DNA from 3 places in the Neobacillus sp. MER 74 genome. Region 3 is predicted to be linked to each of the others. Evidence: riboswitches for the same ligand, from Rfam matches in the RefSeq annotation. Region 3 holds a riboswitch; each other region holds the start of a gene.
What was found. A riboswitch is a leader RNA that binds a small molecule or an ion and turns the genes downstream of it on or off. The one in region 3 is predicted to bind thiamine pyrophosphate.
Positions count from the first base shown of each region.

Region 1: another riboswitch for thiamine pyrophosphate. It lies ahead of M3610_RS23045 (ABC transporter substrate-binding protein); the one in region 3 lies ahead of thiM (hydroxyethylthiazole kinase).
Region 2: another riboswitch for thiamine pyrophosphate. It lies ahead of tenA (thiaminase II); the one in region 3 lies ahead of thiM (hydroxyethylthiazole kinase).

Region 1 covers NZ_JAMAUV010000022.1:46,043-52,793, forward strand. The annotation lists partial or broken gene M3610_RS23020 (NUDIX hydrolase) at 1-84, shown strand, start outside; gene M3610_RS28535 (peptidoglycan recognition protein family protein) at 243-503, opposite strand; gene M3610_RS23025 (TatD family hydrolase) at 699-1,466, opposite strand; gene M3610_RS23030 (ABC transporter ATP-binding protein) at 1,463-2,203, opposite strand; gene M3610_RS23035 (ABC transporter permease) at 2,200-2,967, opposite strand; gene M3610_RS23040 (MTH1187 family thiamine-binding protein) at 2,964-3,257, opposite strand; gene M3610_RS23045 (ABC transporter substrate-binding protein) at 3,271-4,266, opposite strand; TPP riboswitch at 4,412-4,521, opposite strand; gene M3610_RS23050 (hypothetical protein) at 4,725-4,877, opposite strand; partial or broken gene M3610_RS23055 (transcriptional regulator) at 5,044-5,202, opposite strand; gene M3610_RS23060 (hydroxysqualene dehydroxylase) at 5,370-6,751, opposite strand, start outside.
Region 2 covers NZ_JAMAUV010000016.1:19,101-25,851, reverse strand. The annotation lists gene M3610_RS20695 (polysaccharide deacetylase family protein) at 1-916, opposite strand, end outside; gene M3610_RS20690 (hypothetical protein) at 1,360-1,836, shown strand; TPP riboswitch at 1,956-2,059, shown strand; gene tenA (thiaminase II) at 2,170-2,853, shown strand; gene M3610_RS20680 (ECF transporter S component) at 2,850-3,443, shown strand; gene M3610_RS20675 (ABC transporter ATP-binding protein) at 3,421-4,992, shown strand; gene M3610_RS20670 (energy-coupling factor transporter transmembrane component T family protein) at 4,989-5,726, shown strand; gene M3610_RS20665 (VOC family protein) at 6,031-6,420, opposite strand; gene M3610_RS20660 (diguanylate cyclase) at 6,519-6,751, opposite strand, start outside.
Region 3 covers NZ_JAMAUV010000013.1:80,833-87,583, forward strand. The annotation lists gene M3610_RS19460 (ABC transporter ATP-binding protein) at 1-363, opposite strand, end outside; gene tenA (thiaminase II) at 371-1,042, opposite strand; gene M3610_RS19470 (acetylornithine deacetylase) at 1,047-2,330, opposite strand; gene thiW (energy coupling factor transporter S component ThiW) at 2,349-2,861, opposite strand; gene thiE (thiamine phosphate synthase) at 2,865-3,518, opposite strand; gene thiD (bifunctional hydroxymethylpyrimidine kinase/phosphomethylpyrimidine kinase) at 3,515-4,333, opposite strand; gene thiM (hydroxyethylthiazole kinase) at 4,348-5,160, opposite strand; TPP riboswitch at 5,315-5,423, opposite strand; gene dcuS (DcuS/MalK family sensor histidine kinase) at 5,553-6,751, opposite strand, start outside.

The DNA of each region.
Region 1 (6,751 bases), on a different contig from region 3:
TCAACAGCTAGGAATACAAAAACACAAATTGAACTGGCTTTTAAATACTTAAAAAATCCCTATGAAGCAGTTTATTTTGATTAAGTTTAATTTATAAAAGTGCTTCCTTTTTTTATTAACTAAATGTTTAAGACCAAGATATATTAGGAATCCCTCCAAATACATCTTGGTTTTGAACTTCTATTTTCTTTAAATCCCCGATCTTTACACATAAAAATTTATACTCCTATTTTTCAAGATCTTTATAATGTGTCTTGTTTGAAATTCACTTCTTTATCTTTATAATTTGGCCACTGCATCTTAATAGATTCTCTGAATTGGCCCATATTAAAGTTTTTACCTGGACAACTTTTTGTGACCCCTTTTAATTCATGATGTCCCAGAATGTGACTAGTTGATAAATTATATTGATGTAATAGGAAAATGCATAGTTTAGTTAATGAATTTAGCTGCTCTATGGATGGAGTATGAATATCAAAATTACCTGCTAAACAAATACCTATTGATTTTTCATTTTTATAAAATTTTTATTTCTCCTTGTTTTATAGCAAGCAGCTTCACCTTAATAGGATTTTATTAATCTACTATTTTCTTTATAACTAAAACACATTTCTATGTATCACAGATCTTTATGAATCACTTGGTTTTCTGTTCATTATTTCCAAATAAAGAAAGCTGCCAATGTTTGATCGGCAGCTTCAAGTGGTTATGTGGTAAAACCCTTTTGTGTTTTGATGTAAGACATCTGAAACTTCCTCAGCGGAAAGCTTTTTGAGCAGAGCGATTTTCCTTATGGATTCCTCGATCATATTCGGATGGGTCACTTTCCCCGCAAATGGACCTTCAAATGGCCAAGGACCATCGGTTTCAACCATCATATGCTCGAGAGGATAGACGCTGACAAGCTGCTGGATTTCTTGTTCATACACCACATCCGGGGTAATAGAAATATGATAGCCGTTTCGTATCATTCGGTCTATTGTTTTCTGATCCCCTTTAAACCAATGAAAATGCGCTTTGGAAACAGAATATTTTTCGAGAAGGTCACAAACGAGAGGCGCATCATCGTAAACAGCATGAAGAACAATCGGTTTGTCCCATATTTTCGCATTACTTATAAACACTTCTAATACTTCAAGATAAGGAGCAATCGAAATCCCCTGCTCTTGCCTTAAGTAGTATGGCAGCCCCACCTCACCTACAGCAATCATCTCATCACGGTGTTCGTCCATCCAATTTAGCAGCACGTTCAGCTCGTCTTCAGAAGGCAATGCTTGTTCTGGATGGTAGCCAAATGCAGGTTTTACCATTGGATATTTTTGTGAAAGCAAAAGGTTTCTTTTACTGGAATCCAAATGAAAGGATACGGAAATCAAGGCTTCGATATGGGCAGAATCCAATACGATCCGTTTAATTTCCTCATCCTGATAGCGATCCAAATGGATATGAGCGTCAATCATGTTCATTTGACTTCACCTACTAATTGGTAATAAACATCCCTTTTCATTTGAATAAAGCTTTCATCTAGCAGAATATCTTCGTGCCGCGGCCTTTCAAATGGAACCTCTATGTTTGAAACAACCTTAGCTTGCTTACCAGACAGCATCATCACTCGATCGGATAGAAGCAGTGCTTCCTCAATATTGTGAGTAATAAATAAAATGGTCCTTCGGTGTGATTCCCACATTTCCAATAACCATTTCTGCATTTCCAACCGGGTTAGCTCATCTAAAGCGGAAAAAGGTTCATCAAGACAGATCACCTCTTGTGGGCTCAATAAGGCACGGATAAAAGCAGCTCGCTGCTTCATTCCTCCAGATAGCATGTTAGGATATGCGTTTTCATAATCGGAGAGTCCTGCAATCGACAGCATTTCTCGTGCTGCTTCTACGTCTTTTTTACCCTGAAGTTCTTGGCCAAGAAGGACATTTTCAAGGATCGTCCTCCACGGGAAAAGAGAAGAAGTTTGAGGCATGTAGCTAATTAAACCACGCTTGCCATTAATGGACTTGCCTTCTAATAGGATCTCCCCTTCATCTGGTGAAAGAATTCCTCCTATTAAATTGAAAATGGTGCTTTTCCCACTGCCTGAAGGGCCAATAATCGAAACAAATTCATCTTTATGAATGGAAAAATCAAGGTCTTTTAGTACTTCCTTTTGCCCGAAACGTTTCGAAACGTTTTGAAAATGAAGATAGCTCATTTTTTCTCATCCCCTTTCGGCTGCCATCGAACCACTCTTCGTTCCATAAAAAAGATGAAAAAGAAAAAGAAGAGGCTTAAGAACATGATGGTAAAAATGGCAACGAACACCCGGTCCGTTCGAAAAGACGACGATGCGAATGTCATAAAGACACCGATCCCCTGCTTAGCACCAAGCCATTCAGAAATAACGGCACCCATTACACTATACGTGGCAGAAACCTTAAAGCCTGAAAAAATCGAGGGCATAGATGACGGCAGCTCCAATTTCCAAAAAAGCTGTGTTTTGGATGCACCTGCCATCCTCATATAATGCTTCAACTCTGAAGGGGTTTGGCTAAATCCATCCAAGGCGGCCACTGTAATGGGAAAGAAACAAACAAGGGTGATGACAATCATTTTGGGCAATAACCCAAAACCAAACCAAATCACCAGCAGTGGAGCAAGAACGATAATGGGAACATTTTGCGATAAAATCAATAATGGATAGAAAGAATCTCTTAAAACAGGTACCAGATGAAATAAAATGGCGACTGCCAGTCCAATGAATGCTCCAACTACAAATCCAAATAATGAAATTTTAACCGTTGAAAACACATCTGGATAAAAATCATGCCAACCGGCAATGGCCTCTGTGAAAATCTTGGATGGCGGCGGAAGAAGCCATTCCGGCACTTCTGCTATTTTCACGACAATCTCCCAAATGACAAACAAAAGGAGGAGAACCAAAATCGGTCTCCACCCTTTTACAAGATTCTTTCTCATGATCGATATTTCTCCGTTAAGTTATCCATGGTAATCCCTGTTGGCTGATAAAGGATTTTCACTTGAGAAATGACATTTTTGCTTCCCATTTCAATCATTCGTTCATTCATTTTTGAAATCACCGAAAATAATTCGTGGAGTTCGCCTTCCATGGTTGTTTCTAACGGGTGTACCTCATATTTCACACCAGATTCAGCAATGACTTTAATCGCTTCATCAACGTATGGAATAACGTCCTCGCCATTCGTTGTTTTCGGGATGATTTGAATGCTGATTAATGTATTCGCCATGTTTTTCTACCCCCTATTGTTTTGGTAAAAACTCATTTGTAAATGCTTTTTTCGCATCTAATTTCTTGTCAAGAAGCTTATTCTCATACATCCATTGAGCATAATTTTCCCAAACCTCTTGCTTTTGAATTCCCCATTCCTTTGCATCATCCCGATATTTCGGAGACAACCATTCTTGACTCTTCTTTACAAGCTTTGGATCTAAATCCGGTGCGGCTTTAATCAGGATATCTGCAGCTTGATCAGGGTTTTTAATCGCAAATTCATAGCCCTCGGCAGCGGCTTTTACGAATGCCTTAACCGTTTCAGGGTTTTGTTCGATCATTTTTTCGTTGGTTTCTAAAACAGGTGTATAGTAGTCCAGTTTGTCAGAGTAATCTGTTAAGTAAACCATATTAATCTTTTCATTTCGAAGCTCCGCTTCTACACCAGTCCATCCATAGTAAATCCAAGCAAAATCGATGTCTCGTTTCACAGCCGTAAAAAAGTCCGTATCCCCCATGTTCACGATTTTCACCTTATTGTCATCGGCGTTTTCCTTTTTCATGAGAGAAGTGATGACAGATTTTTCGACTGGCGAACCCCATCCGCCGTATGTTTTTCCTTCAAAATCCTTCGGAGATTGAATCTTTTTGCCAACAGGTGAAGCGAATCCAGATGTATTGTGCTGAATCACTGCAGCGATCGATACGAGCGGCACCCCTTGTATACGTGCCTGGGTAATTGCTTCTTGGTAGCCAACACCAAATTGCGCCTTGCCAGAAGCTACTAGTTGATCAGCACCGGACTCGCCCGGCATGATAATATCCACATCCAAGCCCTCTTTTTTAAAGAATCCTTTTTCTTTTGCTACATATAATCCAGTATGATTGGTATTTGGAGTCCAATCCAGTACAATTGAGACCTTTTTAAGCGGCTGTTTTTTTTCTTTTGTGTTTTCTGTTTCTTTTTTGCTGCTGCATCCAGTCACTAGAAGGACTGAAAGGAGTAGTACTAGCCATTTCTTCATGTTGTATCCCCCATATGTAAAATAAAATCTAAAGTGAAACAAATGAAATAGAGCGAAACCTCAGTGTTAGTTAGAGGGCAAAAACTTGCTTAAATAAAATAAAGCACTCAGGCAAAGAACCTGAGTGCATATCAGCAAACAATTAATTGTTTAAGAATATGTTCCCTCCGCCGGTATCAACCAGATCAGGTTCCAAGGGTAATCGTCTTACGGACTAAATCTCAACCGGCAACACCGGTTCCCCCACATTTCATCGTTTTTCAGTTATTATTTTACTATTATATCAGTCAAGGCAGTCAATGCCAACTTATTTAATGTATTTATGCTTCTTTACAGCTGCCTTCCCTTTCCCGTATACGTATGAACCTACTTCAAATTGGCAATGGCCTGTATCCAATCCTTTCAACTAATACAAAAAAGATGCCCCATTCCAATGGAACATCTTTTTCTATTGAACCTTATCCTATTTGCTCCTCTGTCCCTGTTTCTTCAGAAGTCACATCCTCAATGGAAACAAACTCCTCCGACATTGGACGAAGTTTCTTGGATATCGCATGCTCCTGAAGGCAAAGACCTTCCGCCAGATGACGCTTTACAATTGTGTTTCCCACTTCAGGGGTTACATTTTTATACCAAGTCCCGGACGGATAGACGATGGCAACGGGAGCGTCCTTACATCTCCCATTGCAACTCGTTCTTGTTGTATGTATGTGTGAATCTAAGTTTAAATTTGGTCACCTCAGAAGAGCGATCTTGTCTGGCTTTTTTTAATAAGAATATTGACTCCTCTGTCATGACGCCAGTATAATGCATCATCTTGTTATTCACCGCTTCATTCACGGCAAAAATGTAGTCATTTATAGCTATGGCTTTTAAAGTGTCATGCCTTCTATCTTGTTTGACTGCCCTCCAAAAGTCTGACTTTTCCCTGAGGATTGAGAAGGTTATGAAACAAATTCTTAAATGACTCTAGAAGAAGGTCTCATCATCTTCTGGAAAAAAAGTAGAATTTTAAAATGGTCTACAATACAAAAAGAAGCACACGTTCACGTTCCATGTACTTCCTTTAGTAATATGGTTGAATTCGTTGCGTTCAGGTTAGGCTACAAAAACCATCTAGACTGTTGGACTTTTCCCCAAGCATATTTACCTGCATTGAGGAGGAAGTAGACAACCCTTGAGCAGAAGGAGGAGCCGCCATTCCAGGGGAGCCCTTTCCTATAGCGAATCCAATCGTGAATGTGCCAGGGAGTTAATAGGTCAAATTTATACATGTCCCAAATCTTGCATTTCCTTTTCTTTGAATCTGCCGCATCAAGTATACTGTTGACCGCTCGGCGGGCCGCCTCATTTGCCGCTTCCATCGACGCCAGATCCGTATTTGTACGCACATAATCGGAAGCCAGGAAGAGATTGGGGATCTTTGTAAAAGCATAGGGTCTTAAGCTCCACGCAAAAACTTTGTTTATAAGCAAAGGCTCACTATTGATCATTTTGCCGGAATCGTCGAATTGAATGCCCGGATCCAAAAACCAAGAGTGAACATCCTCATCCCGGAGCAGTACTTCTTCGTGATTTAAGGCTTGTTTCAGCTGTGCCCATACTTCCTCTTTAATTTCTTCTTTCGTGCATTCGATTGCCTTTTTTCCTAAAAGCATACCTGGTTGGTTCCATTCCGAAATATCAACCGAAATAATGCCCCTAACCTGACCATCCCCATATGCTCGAAAATCCTTCCTGTCCCAAAATTGCTTTTGTGAAATGGCCGTAATCGCCCACGGAGAATCCATAATGATCAGATGGCCGTTTACAATGGGCACATCCCGTTTCATAAAGAACTGGAGCCCGTTCATCCAATCAACATCTTTGGCAAGCTTCTTCAATCCTATCAGCGCCGGGTCCGCTCTAAGCATATCAGAGGAAACTAGTGGGGCCATGGCTTCCACCGGGAGAGTACTTAAGTAAAAGTCTGCATTGACATACTCGTCCTTTCCTGCCCTATTGATATGGACACCCGTGATTTTGCCTTCATTGAGTTGAAAGCCGCACACGGTTGCATTGGTAAAATAACGAACTCCTTTTTGTTTTAAATAGCTGATCCATGGATCGATCCACACCTCATTGGTTGGGCCGTTCAGGACTCGGTCCGAATCATTAGTCGGCGTAAGGATACCGATAAGGAGTTGGGAAAGAACCGTACCGAAGGTCTTGGCGCTTGCTTCTGTAGATTTCGCGGCAACCAATGAGCGGGAAAGGGAAGCAAACACTTCATGGAAGTTCTTCGATTGGTTATCTCCATCTAGATAATCCCACCAGCTAATCCTTTCATATTCATCCATGATTCGTTCCCTGCAGCTCGTCATCACCTGCCAAAGCCGCTCCGTAAAGAACACCACTTCTTCCTCTGTAAGTCCCCAATCCGAATCAAACAATGCTTTCAAGTTCTTTTTGATACCGGTCATCGATTTCGGAATGGAAGTGGAGA
Region 2 (6,751 bases), on a different contig from region 3:
ATAACCGGTGCAGTACTTCGCCATCCCATTTATTATTAGTGAAATTATTTACTAAGGGGAGAATCTTTATCTTATGTGTTTTGGCCTGATCAACAATCGACTTGTCTGTGCGGGTTTCAAGGGTTAGGCCATGTGTAAGTTGCAGCCAGCCCGGTACTAATGTGGTAATCGAATCAATATTCTTTTTAAAAGAAGTGCGGCTGTTTTTGTCCCAATCGACGTAAAAACCATAAACTTCTTGTTTTTGATTCACTTCCCCGATTTCTTTTTGACTAGCAAGGGAAGGCGTTGTTTTTTGAACCTGAGCGGCGAGTTGTTCTTCACTAAAACTTGTATTAATTGGTTCGATCACGCTCTTTGCTCTGCTGTTATCAAGTTGCAGTGCTGGAAACTCTGGGTTGTTATTCAGGCTTTCGATAAAAATCGTCGACACTAAAATCATTAAAGCGGCAAAGCCTGCACCCATTCGTTTGATAATCGACCAGCGTCTTTTGGCAGGATCAAGAAAAACATGGTCTTGATTCCGCTCTCTCTTTTTCAACCCTAAATTGTAAAACCAATGGAAGAAAAAATAGCAAACAAGACCAATCAGGCCGCCTAGGATTGCTGGGGCAATCGATTGTGAAAGCTGTATTTTCGATTTTAAGGTTGAAATGAACCACGTATCTTCTAATCTACTTAAATCCAGGATGGGTAAATGATTCATTTTTGGAATGAAAATAGGTATCAACGTTCCCAGGAATAAGGCGATGATATTCAGACGTAACAAAAGTGACAGAACTACTAATAGCGGTATTCTTATATTATCTAAAGGCAAAAACCCTAAGAAAAAACCAAGTGTGCTTGCCACCGCTCCGGCATTTCCGGTGACAGGAGCAAATAGTGACCTAACCAGCCACCTAAACATTCGATTCACATAGATTCCTCCTCTAGGTGTAGTGTTGTTCTATATTAATAGATTTATATTTTACATAATGTCCAGCAGATAGCGGGCCAGATTTTTCGACAGAAAATGACCATATTCAAAGACTTAGATAGTAAAGTGGAGATTTTGGGGGTAGGAAGAAAAAGTTCTTATTCTTTTTAAATGGTAATAGAGGGTAGAGGGAATATTTTGGTTAGTTACCAAGATAACATCTATTCCTGCGCTTAGTACCTATTTTTAGAGACTTATGACCTATTTCCAGAGACTTATTACCTATTTTTTGAACCTTATAACCTATTTCCGGACGCTTATGACATGTTTTACGAGACTTACGACATTTATTGGTAAATAATTGGAAGTTAGAGGGGTGGAGAGGTATGTTTTTTACTAAAAATGGAAATTTTATATATATTGATGCCTAAGGAGTTAACTAAATGGTCGGGATTATTATAGCAGTGATCTTATTTAACCTAATTGCAATCAAAGTAAAAAAACGTTTAACCAGAAGTGAGATGCTGCAGATTTGGTTATTTACAACCTTATTCCAACTGATGTTTGATGTATTTATCAGTTTGAAATACCAGGGGTACTGGTATTTCACTAAGGGTGTGGATTGGCAGTCCTTGCTTGTGTATTTATGTTTAGTCCCACCTGTGAATCTTATCTTTTTAAATGTCTATCCTTTAAAAAGTCCATTATGGAAACAATTCTCCTTTTTTTTAGCTTGGAATGTAGGAATTGTGATCTATGAGGTTTTAACCTTATTACCAGAGCCTTGGGGTTATTTCCATTATGGTTGGTGGAGTTTGTATCACTCCATCATGATCAATCCTTTTCTCCTCCTCATCTTATTAGGGTTCTATAAATTAGTTCGTCGATTAGAACATAAGGCTGTGGTTAAGCAAGTATAGTGGGGAAAATGAGAAGGCGTCTCCTTGTTCTATAGGACGTTTGGTCTATTTTTATCCTTTAGCTGTTAACTGATTGACAACATTAACCAGCGGGTGTAGAGTGAATATTAAATTTATAGGAAGACCACTAGGGGAGCCGTTTGGCGGCTGAGACAAGAATAATCTTGGACCCTTTGAACCTGATCTAGTTCATACTAGCGTAGGAAAGTGGAGTCTGTGTATGGATAAATACTATTATTCTGCCGCTCCATTTTTGGAGCGGTTTTTTCGTGTTCGAACCGTTAGCCGTTCCATTTAGTGTCTTCCCATAAAACAAATAAGGGGGAGAAATATATGAGTTTTTCAGCAGAACTAAGAAGAGAAGCCAATCCGATTTTTGAGGCAATTTTTGAACATCCGTTTGTCCGGGGGATCGCTGATGGGGAGTTACAAAAAGAACAATTGGTTCATTATGTAAAACAGGACTTTGAATATTTGAATTCCTTTATTCGCATCTATGGAATCGCAGTTTCTAAGTGTGAGAATCGTGAAGAAATGGATATGTTTAATCAGCAGATTTCATTTATATTAAACAGTGAAATCCATCCACATAATAACTTTTGTCAAGTAGCAGGTGTACCCTACGAGGCATTACAGGGATATCCGTTAGCACCCTCAGCCCTTCATTACACGCGTCATATGCTTACGGTTGCACATGAAGGGACATTAGGGGAAATTCTAGCGGTATTGCTTCCATGTCCATGGACGTATTGGGAAATTGGGAAAAGATTATTAACGGAAGTGAATCCAGATCGCTCCCATCCTTTTTATGATTGGATTCATTTTTATGGAAACCGGACCGATTCGATTACGACAAAATTTTGTGCCAGGATCGATGAGTGGGCTAAGATAGCAACAGAGAAAGAAAAGGAAAAAATGAAGGAGCATTTCCTCATCAGTTGTCAGTTGGAATATATGTTCTGGGATATGGCTTATAAACTAGAAGAATGGCCTGTGAAAATGGAGGCAGTGAAATGAAGACCTGGAAGATGAAAGAAGTCGTTCTTGCTGTGATTCTAGCGGTGGCCTGTGGAGTGATTTATTTAGGATGGTCGACGCTGTGGATTCCGATTTCTGCTATTGTCGGGCCGGTCGGTGCAGGCTTTATGTTTGGTATTTGGGTGATTGCCAGTCCAATCGTCGCGTATATTATCAGAAAACCGGGAGCAGCATTTATTGCAGAGGTAGCAGCGGCTGCCGTCGAGTTATTAACAGGAAGTCATTTTGGTCTGTCGGCCCTGTTAGTAGGTGTTTTTCAAGGGATTGGTTCAGAAATTGCCTTCGCCCTATTCGGATATAAACGGTATAACCTTTTTACTTTAATGCTATCAGGTGCTCTAGCTGCCGTATTTGGAATGCTTTATAACATAATCGCCAACGGTTTCGGTTATTACACACTGGAAGTCTTTTTGATGACACTAGGAATTCATGTCATCAGCGGCATGATTCTTGGCGGCTGGCTAGCGAAAGTTGTCGTGGATGCCCTCGCAAATACAGGGGTGTTAGAGCAATATGAGTTGATGAAGGAAAAAAGAAAAAAGGACAATGTCAATGTTTCTGGGTTGTAAAGATCTTTCGATTCGTTTTTATAACCGCTCTGAAAAAATACTCAATCATATTACCTTGTCCATCCATCAAGGGGAGAAGGTATTAATCCTTGGACCTAGTGGGAGTGGGAAATCTACATTGATTTCTGCTCTTGCTGGGATTATCCCTGAGCATTTGGACGCAGAGGTCAGCGGTGAAGTATGCATCCGGAAAAATGCAGGAGTGATGTTTCAAGATCCTGATTCCCAGTTTTGTATGCTGCGTGTCGATGAAGAAATTGCCTTTAGTCTGGAAAACCGTTCGATTCCTCGTAACGAAATGGATCAAATGATCTCGGATTTGATGGAAAAAGTAGGGCTGATGGTTGATAAGAAAACACCGATTGAAATGCTCTCAGGCGGGATGAAACAACGATTGGCGTTAGCGTGTTTGCTTGCATTAGAACCAGACGTCCTTTTCTTTGATGAACCAACCGCTCAACTCGACCCTGCTGGCCGGAATGAGATCTTTGGTTTATTGAGGCGGTTTGCTCAAACAACCAACCATACGATGGTCTTTGTAGAACATGTCCTTGACGGCTGCATCGAATGGATGGACCGAGTCATTATCCTTGATGAGCATGGAAAGATTATTGGGGATGGGGAACCAAAAGAGATGCTGCTCCAATTTAATCAACAAATGAAAGATGCGGGGATTTGGCGCCCTAAGTTGTTTCCTCACAAATGGGAGGAGATCGTTCAAGATCCCTCGCACCCTCTATCTATCAAACTTATAAATAGGGTAAAAACGAAACCGCTCGTACAAGGCGATTGTTTACTCCGCACCGAACATGTTGAAATTGGCTATGGGAAGAAGACCGTTGTCAGTGATATAGAGGTGAAAATCCATAGAGGGGAATGGATTTCCATTGTCGGAGAAAATGGGAGTGGGAAAAGCACTTTTTTAAAAAGTCTGATCCGGTTGGAGCCGATTCAAAAAGGGAGAATTTACTTTCAAGGTAAGGAACTAAAAAAATGGACAGACCGAGAATTATTTGAGCAGGCAGGCTTTGTTTTCCAAAATCCCGAACATCAATTCATTACCGATACGGTTTTTGACGAAGTGGCTTTTGGCGGCCGGCAGCGAAATTGGCCGGAGGAGCAGGTGCGCTCGAAAACCAATCGATTGTTAGAGGAGTTTGGATTGGCACCATACCAGGATGCGCACCCTTTTACCCTGAGTTTAGGACAAAAACGGCGGTTAAGTGTGGCGACAATGTTATTGTTCGATCAAGCTTTGCTATTGCTTGATGAACCAACCTTTGGTCAGGATGAAAAAACAGCGAGAGAGCTTATTAAACGTCTCAAAGAGAGACAGGAACAGGGAACAACCATTGTGATGGTAACCCATGATATGGATGTGGTCGATCGTTTTTCTGATCAAGTCCTTCTATTCAAAAAGGGACGAGTATCCTATCAAGGAACGCCCTATGGCTTATTTTCAGAGCCAAGTAATTACTGTGAAAGTGCGTTGATTCCACCACTCCATTACCGTTTGATGCATGCGCGAAAGGAGGGTGTTTTGGTATGAAGGCGAATGATTCATTCTTAGCTTCACTCAATCCTGCTTGTAAGTTGTTCGCTCATTTGATCGTGATGTTTCTTTTAATGGCCATCTCCAATCCAACGGTGACTTTTTTGATTTGGTTTCTTGCGCTATTGATTGGCATTTTTTTAGGCGGATGGAGAATGACGTATCTTGTCAAAAGGCTTTTGCCTTATTTAGGTTTTTTCATTCTTGTATTTTGGATGATAGCTGCTTTTGGAGAGGGAGAAGAAACAATTTGGAAAGGGGCTTGGTTCCATATTACGGTGGAGAGTTTAAATCATGGGTTAACCATCGCCTTAAGGATGTTAGCGTTTGTCACATATGGATTGTTATTTACCTCTACCACAGACATCACTTTGTTTATTATGAGTTTAATTCATCAATGTAAACTGTCACCCAAATGGGCGTATGGGCTATTAGCGGGGTTCCGCTTTATCCCGTTGTTCCAATCGGAACTAAACCAAATGAAGACGGCACATAAAGTGAGAGGTTACCGGCAAAGAAATAATTGGAAAGCGTTTATGAGGTATGCTTTGCCATTGTTTACGCAGGGAATAAGAAAATCAGAACGAATAGCGATTGCCATGGAGGCGCGTGGGTTTACGGGTACAAGGGACAGAACCTATTATCAAACAACTAAACTAGCAGTGAAAGATTTCGGCTATCTGCTTTCGTTACTTATTGTTGCTTGGGGGATCATGACTTTTATTGAATAGGCTCTGTTATAACTGAATATTGATTCCACTGTGTCTGAAAATAAACGGAAAAATTCCGTTTATTTTGGGAAATACCCATATTTCCTTAATAATAAAGGAAGTTTTTCCGTCTAAACTATCGAAATCTTTGGATATTGTCTTATTTTGAGGAGTTAATCGGAATATCTTCCCTTATATTGCTTCTTAAGCCCTGTCTATATCCATTAGCCGGAAATTCTCCGCCTATGAATTCTCATAACTACACGAAAATCTACAATGAATAATAAGGGGAGAAGTGTATACGCACTTCTCCCTTTTGGCTTTACTAAAGGTCTGCTTGGTCAACGTTTAGTTCAATGAGATTTCCATCTGGGTCGGCACAGAAAATCTGGGCAAAGCCACTCATGCCCTTAGGTTTCTCTAATAGTTCAACATCCTTACTTTTCAACCAATTCAACGCAGCATTGTAATCTTTCACCCGAAGAGCAAAATGACCTTCACGGCTGCTTAGGCGCTTATCTTGGCGAATGGTTTGGGAGGCATGATCGACGATGAGATGGAGCTGTTGTCCTTCGATATCATACCAAGCACCAGGGAAATCAAAATTCGGGCGCTGGATTTCTTTTAAACAGAGGATATTGCTATAAAAATGCTTGGCCTTTTCTAAATTGGTCACGGATAGGCTCACGTGGTGGAGGCATTCATATTGAATCATGGCGGATTACTCCTTCATAAATTTTATTCCATCATACCACAAGGAGTTGGACGGATTGAGATAAAAACCAGGCATACAGCCTGGCTTAGGTCCATTTCTTAATACTCGATACTTGCGGCAACCTCTTTCTGCTGTTCATCCCATGAGTTATCGAATTCCGTAATCATTGCAATGAATGGTTCGATAAATTGGGGGTCAAATTGTTTGCCAGAGCAGCGGCGCAACTCGGCGATTGCTTCTTGAAAGGTTTTTGTTTTTTGATAGGGCCGCTCTGTTGTCATGGCATCAAAGGAATCGATCACGCAGAGAATTCTTGCTAGTTTTGGGATCG
Region 3 (6,751 bases):
TTCAGCCAAGCCAAACCGAGATAACCACTCTCGTATTTCAGGAATTCTCGTTTGCTTATGTTCCTTAGTCACTTCTAAAGGCAGTAACACGTTCTCTAAAACGGTTCTCCATGGTAACAGCAGATCCTTCTGCGGCATATAACCAACACTTCCTAATCTCTTTCCGGTCTGCTTTCCATCAATCAGGATGTCCCCCTGATTTGGTTCAAGTAAACCAGTTACCAATTTAAAAAGAGTGCTTTTACCTGATCCGCTGGCACCAATAACGGAAACAAATTCTCCTCGCTTCACATCAAGTGTAAGTCCGTGAAAAATGGGCTTTTCTTTTTCAAAAGAATAGGCGAGGCCTTGAATGGATAACATTTTCGAGTTAGACAGGCCACTCGCCTCCCTGGTAGACCATGTCCCAGAACATATATTCAAACCTGGATGTTGTCAGGAAATGTTCTTCTAAGATGACTAACTCTCGCTCCGGTTTTCCCTCTGCTAATCGATCTAATAAATCAATAAGCCAGGTTGCTAATGAACCAAACTCATCAGAAGAGTACATTTTTACCCATTCCCCATAGAGTAGATGATCGATAGCATCAGGATAGTTATTTGCTAGCACTTTGCTAATCTCCCAATAGCTCCACATACACGGCAAGAGAGCAGATACTAGTTCTGCTAGTGAACCAGTTTGAGCAACATTGAGCATATATCTGGTATAGGCTAAGTTGATTGGCGTTGGAGTGGTTTCCTCCAGCTGTTGAGCGGTAATCCCAAACCTCTCTGCATACTGACGGTGCAAATCCATCTCTCCATGCAAGGTCTCATCCAATAGTTTCGCAAAAGCCGCCATCGTCTCCACGTCTGTTGCTTTAACAGCCCCCAAAGCAAATAGCTTCGAATAATCGATTAAATACACATAATCCTGTTTCATATAGCGAATAAATGATTCAACCGGCAACTCCCCTGTGCCCATCCCGACAACAAATGGATGTTGATGGGTTTTGCCCCAAATATCACTTACTTTTTCAAAAAGTCTTTGGGTAAATCTCATTCCCCTACTGCTCCTTTCTCGTGTTGCACCACTCAGCGATGAAAACGGCTAACACTTTTGTAAAATCTAATAATTGGCTAACTTCAACTTTCTCATTCACGCCATGTGCCTCTTCTAATTTACCTGGTCCAAAAATGGCGGTTGGAATACCGGCACGTCCCAGCCAGCCTGCATCTGTAACCGTGGTGGACATCCCAACCTCTGGCTTGGCCGATAATAATTTTTCAAAGGAGTTCGCTAATAGCTTCGTTCCTGGATGTTCAGTATCTATTTCTAATGAAGGGAAAATTTCGCCTCGGTCGACAATCATCGATTTTCCACCCCACACAAATTGAGGCGGATTGTCACGAAGCCAGGGGTCTGCAGCTGCAACTGCTCCAATATGCTCTTCGATTTCTTTGATGACCTCTTCATAATCTTCATCTGGGTAAAAATGAACAGTAACCCAAAGCGCACAGCGATCAGCCACAAATGCTGCATGGCGTCCACCTTCAATCACCGCGGGATTAATCGTATTGGTACCAGGAGGAAAGCCTTCATAGCTTTTGGTAATTGCCCAGTGACGTTCTAACTCTTGAAGTCCTGCAATAATCTTCATCATTTTCTCAATCGCGCTTGCCCCTTGAACGCCGCCACCAGCATGGATCATCTTCCTTCTGATTCCATCATGGTAGGTCTCGTTGCTTTGAATGGTAATCCATCCCGTAATTACGCCGCCCTGCCCTTGAATATGTAAATCACTGGTATCTACCACAACCGCATAGTCAGCGGTATAACCTCTTTCCACGCATGCCAGGGTACCTGCCTCCCCAACCTCTTCGCCAATAACGGATTGAAATTGAAGATTTCCTTGAAGTGAAATTCCCAGTTCTTTTAAAAGTTTAATCGCAATCAGTGATGCTGCAAGTCCGCCCTTCATATCAGCGACACCACGACCATATATATGGCCATCTTTGCAGTATGCTGAAAATGGAGACTCCTTCCACGCTGTAGAATCCCCCACTTCAGCGACGTCCACGTGACCATTTACAATTAAACTTTTAAATTGATCAGTAGATTCCCCTGGTAAAACACCTACTACATTAGGATCTCCCGGATAGACATCCCACTTATCAGTGTGAAATCCCAGATCTTCTAAATAACCTTTTATAAAATCCTGCACCTCATTCGTATTCCGTGCAGGAGGACTTTCCGTTGGGAAAGCAATGAGTGTCGACAACAATTCAATTAATTCCGCTTCTCTCGCTTCTACTTCTTGTGAGATTTTACCAAGCAGATCCTCTTTCATTTGTTCACGCCCTTATCGTTAATTCCTGATGGTTGTGTCATTTTCATTAACAATCAATACTTTCTTTCTTAAAAAAACAGTTAGAATAAGGAACCCTAGCAGCGCCCCTGCAAACGAGCTGAAAATAAATAAGGGAATAAATCCAAATAATGTTGCCTTTTGACCAAGGAAAAGAGTAGCTATAGGGTAAGAAAGCATGGCACCAAGGATTCCTGTCCCTATTACTTCACCAATAAGAGCTAGATATAGTTTTCTAGTTTTCCAGAATAATAGTGAGGCGAGCAAGGCTCCCACCATACTCCCCGGAAAGGCAAAAAGCGATCCTGTTCCCAACAAATTTCTAAGCAATGAAACACCAAAGGCCTGAGCGACAGCATAATAAGGTCCTAACAACACCGCTGATATGACATTCATAAAATGTTGAATTGGAAAGACCTTTGTAAAACCGATTGGAATATAGAATAGGTTACTTGTAAGTGTTCCAATCGCAATCATCATGGCCGTCAACGTCAATTTGCGAGTCTTATTCACGGATTAGACCACCCCTTTAAACATCACACTATTTCTTAATGCTTTCGCAGCTTCCAAAGGGGATTCTGCCTGACTTATAGCCGTAATTACAGAAACTCCATCTGCTCCCGCATCAATCACGGACCGAGCATTTTGAATCGTAATCCCCCCGATGCCAACAATCGGCATTTCACAACCCTCATTTCTTAGCTTTTCAATCAGTGTCGTCCCTCGCGATGGCTTGGCATCCGCTTTTGTCCTTGTCGGAAACACAGGGCCAATTCCAAAATAATCTGCTCCTTCTTGGATCGCTGCCATGGCTTCTTCTGTCGTATGGACGGATACCCCAAGAATTTTGTTCGCACCGATTTTCTCTCGTACCATTTTTACCGATTCATCTTCTTGCCCGATATGAACACCATCTGCATCAATCTCCACAGCCAAGTCAATATCATCATTCACAATGAAAGGAATTTGGTGGTTTCTGCAAAGAGTTTGGAGTTCTTTTGCCAGTGCATATTTTTCAGAACCAGTTCGTGCACTTTCCCCTTTTTCACGAAATTGAAAAAGCGTAATCCCTCCTGAAATTGCCTCCTTTAATACTTCAGCGGGTTCTTTCAAACAGTTGTTGCTGCCCATAATAAAATAAACACGTAACGCCTCTCTCAAATCAATCATGACACGGGTAGCTCCTTTACAAGGTTTCTTTTTCCATACGCCCAATGGTTCGTAGGCCCATGCCCTTGACCAATCTCCAATTGATCTTCAATCGCAGCTTGAATAAAATCTTTCGCTGTCAAAACGGCTTCATAAACAGTCGCACCCTTAGCAAGTTCGGCGGTAATTACCGCCGAAAAAGTACAACCAGTACCATGTGTGTTCTTTGTCTCAATTCGCGGACTTGTAAAGGTGTAATATTCCTTCCCATCAAACAATAAATCAGTCGACTCGGATTGGTTTTCATCGTGACCGCCTTTAATCACAACGTGTTTCACACCTAAATCATGGAGTCTTCTAGCGGCCTCCTGTTTATCCTCTAAGGTCAGAATAGTCATCCCCGTTAGGACTTCTGCCTCCGGGATATTCGGTGTAATTACTTTGGAAACTGGCAACAAGCATTTTTTCATGGCAGAAATAGCTTCCATTTGCAGCAGTGATGCGCCACCTTTGGCAATCATAACTGGATCAACCACTACATTCTCCCAACCAAAAATCTTGATTTGAGCGGCAACCGCCTCGATGATTTCAGCATTGAACAACATTCCTGTTTTCACAGCATCGGCACCAATATCCGATCCAATCGCCTCAATCTGTTTGACCACAGCCTCTCTCGACATTGGATAAACTCCGTGAACTCCTAATGTATTTTGGGCTGTTACTGCTGTTAACGCCGACATTCCAAATACATCTAATTCCTGAAATGTCTTTATGTCGGCTTGAATTCCTGCCCCGCCGCCACTATCTGAACCTGCAATTGTTAATGCTTTTTTCATTTAAATTACCCCACTTAATTAACTTTTTTGAAAGAACTATATTGATTGATATCCTCATTTGAAACAAGTGATAATTGGTTTAAGAATTCGATTTGGAAACTTCCTGATCCCTTTTCAGCTGTTTTCGCTGCTGCCTTTTCAGCGGCAACCTCATAGGATGTCAAAGCTCCCACGGAAGCCTTAAGCAGGTCCTTCTCCACTCCTGCAAACGCCCCAATCACTGAGGTTAACAAGCACCCCATACCGGTCACTTTTGTCATGATTGGGTGGCCGTTGTTAACAAGATAGCTAGTCTCGCCATCTGAGACGACATCCACTTTTCCTGTGATGATGACCACACAATTCCAAGTCTCTGCTGCTTTAATCGCAAGGCTCACGATATCCTCATTCGCTGACGCCCCCGCATCAACACCTTTAATTTCCCACTTTTCACCAAGGACATTTGCAATTTCAGCCGCGTTTCCCCGAATCGCTGAAACATTGACTTCCCTCATGATTCGTTGCGCCGTTTCGGTTCGGTACGTGGTAGCCCCAGCACCAACCGGATCAAAGATGACCGGTACATTGGATTCATTGGCTGCTTTTCCAGCAATAATCATTGAATCCACCGTTTGTGGGTTTAAGGTACCAATATTCAAAACCAGTGCACTAGCAATCTTAGCCATTTCCGCCACTTCTTCAGCAGCATACGCCATCACAGGCGAAGCGCCTAAAGCGAGCAGCCCATTCGCGGTAAAATTCGTTACCACGACATTGGTGATATTATGTACAAGCGGGTTTACCTCTCTTACTTTTTCCAACGTTTCATATAAACTAATTTTTTCCATTGTAATCTCTCCATTTCTTTTTAATATATAGCATGTGTTTTGGCACTTTGTTGATTGAAGTGCCTGGAACGGAAATCAACAGACAAGTTAAACACAACCAAAAAATAAAAAAACCAGATCCATAAATGGACCTGGTTAGTAAGTCAGAGAAAAAACATTCACTTGGCTACTTTCCTACGCTGGTATTACCCAGATCAGGTCCAAAGGGTTAAAAACATAGCGTTTTCTCTCAGCCTGATAACAGGGCACCCCTAGTAGATCGATTAGTTTATTAAATTAAGTACATAATAACGCTATGAAACTAGAATGTAAAGAAAATAGTTACAACGTATAGTAGTTTACATAATATAATTATTTTTTCAAATTTTTATAATCAGGTTAACATAATATCGTTACTGTTTACTGTTGTATGGGAACGTAACAATAAAAGCAGTCCCTTTCCCTTTTTGAGAATGAATTTCTAACTGTCCTGCTAATTTTTCCAAGCTTCGCTGTACTAAAAATAAACCAATTCCTCGATTTTCTCCCTTAGTTGAAAATCCTTTCACACATAAGCTATTTATAATTTCCTCATCGATACCTTGTCCTGTATCATGGACCTCCAACACAAGGATATTTTCATAATAATCAAACCTGACCGTTACTTTTTTAAGGGGCTGGTCCGCGACCGCATCCAGTGCATTATCAATTAAATTTCCAAGAATCGTGACCACTTCATGTGTTGTTTCCTGCCTGTGCGGTTCTGGTAACAATCCTTCTCCATCAATGATCATTTCACAGCCTTTTTCCCTTGCAAAGCTAAGTTTTCCTAAAATAAACCCTGCTAATACAGGATCTTTAAAACGACTGACGACAAATTCTACCTCAGACTGCTGGTGATTCACAATTTTGGTAATGTACGTCGAAACCATTTGATAGTCCTTCATATGAACCAAACCTGAGATTACATGCAGTTTGTTCATGAATTCATGTGATTGGGTTCTAAGTGCCTCTGCATATAACTTGACTCCGGTCAATTGTTCAGCTAACTCCTTGATTTCAGTTTTTTTCCGAAAGGTGGCAATTGCTCCAACAATCTTTCCCTTCACGATTACAGGGACACGGTTGGTTAGGATGGTAATATGATTGATTTCCTGCTCTTGATCTAATTGTGCTTCCCCAGTCCCTAGGACGGTAGAAAGTTTGGTATTTGGCATGTATTCGTCCACTCTTTTCCCTAAAAAAGGACCTTCAATACCGGCCATATGGAGGAGCCTAACCCCTTCATTATTAAGGAGAGTGGTTATCCCATCTTGATTAACCGCCAGCGTCCCTTCCTTGGTTGATTCCAGCATCGCACTTCGTTCTTCCAACAGTTTGGCTATTTCACTAGGCTCCATGCCAAACAGAATCGATTTAATTTTTCTTGCCAAAAACAGAGCTCCTAGGATGCCAACTAAAACACCCACACCGACTCCAATCAAAATAATTCTTCTACTCTGTTCGATGGCCAGATTTACTTTTTCTAACGAGATCCCAACGGCAACGGCCCCTATTTGTTTATTTTTCTTATCAAATACAGGGACGAACGAGCGTAATGATAATCCTAATG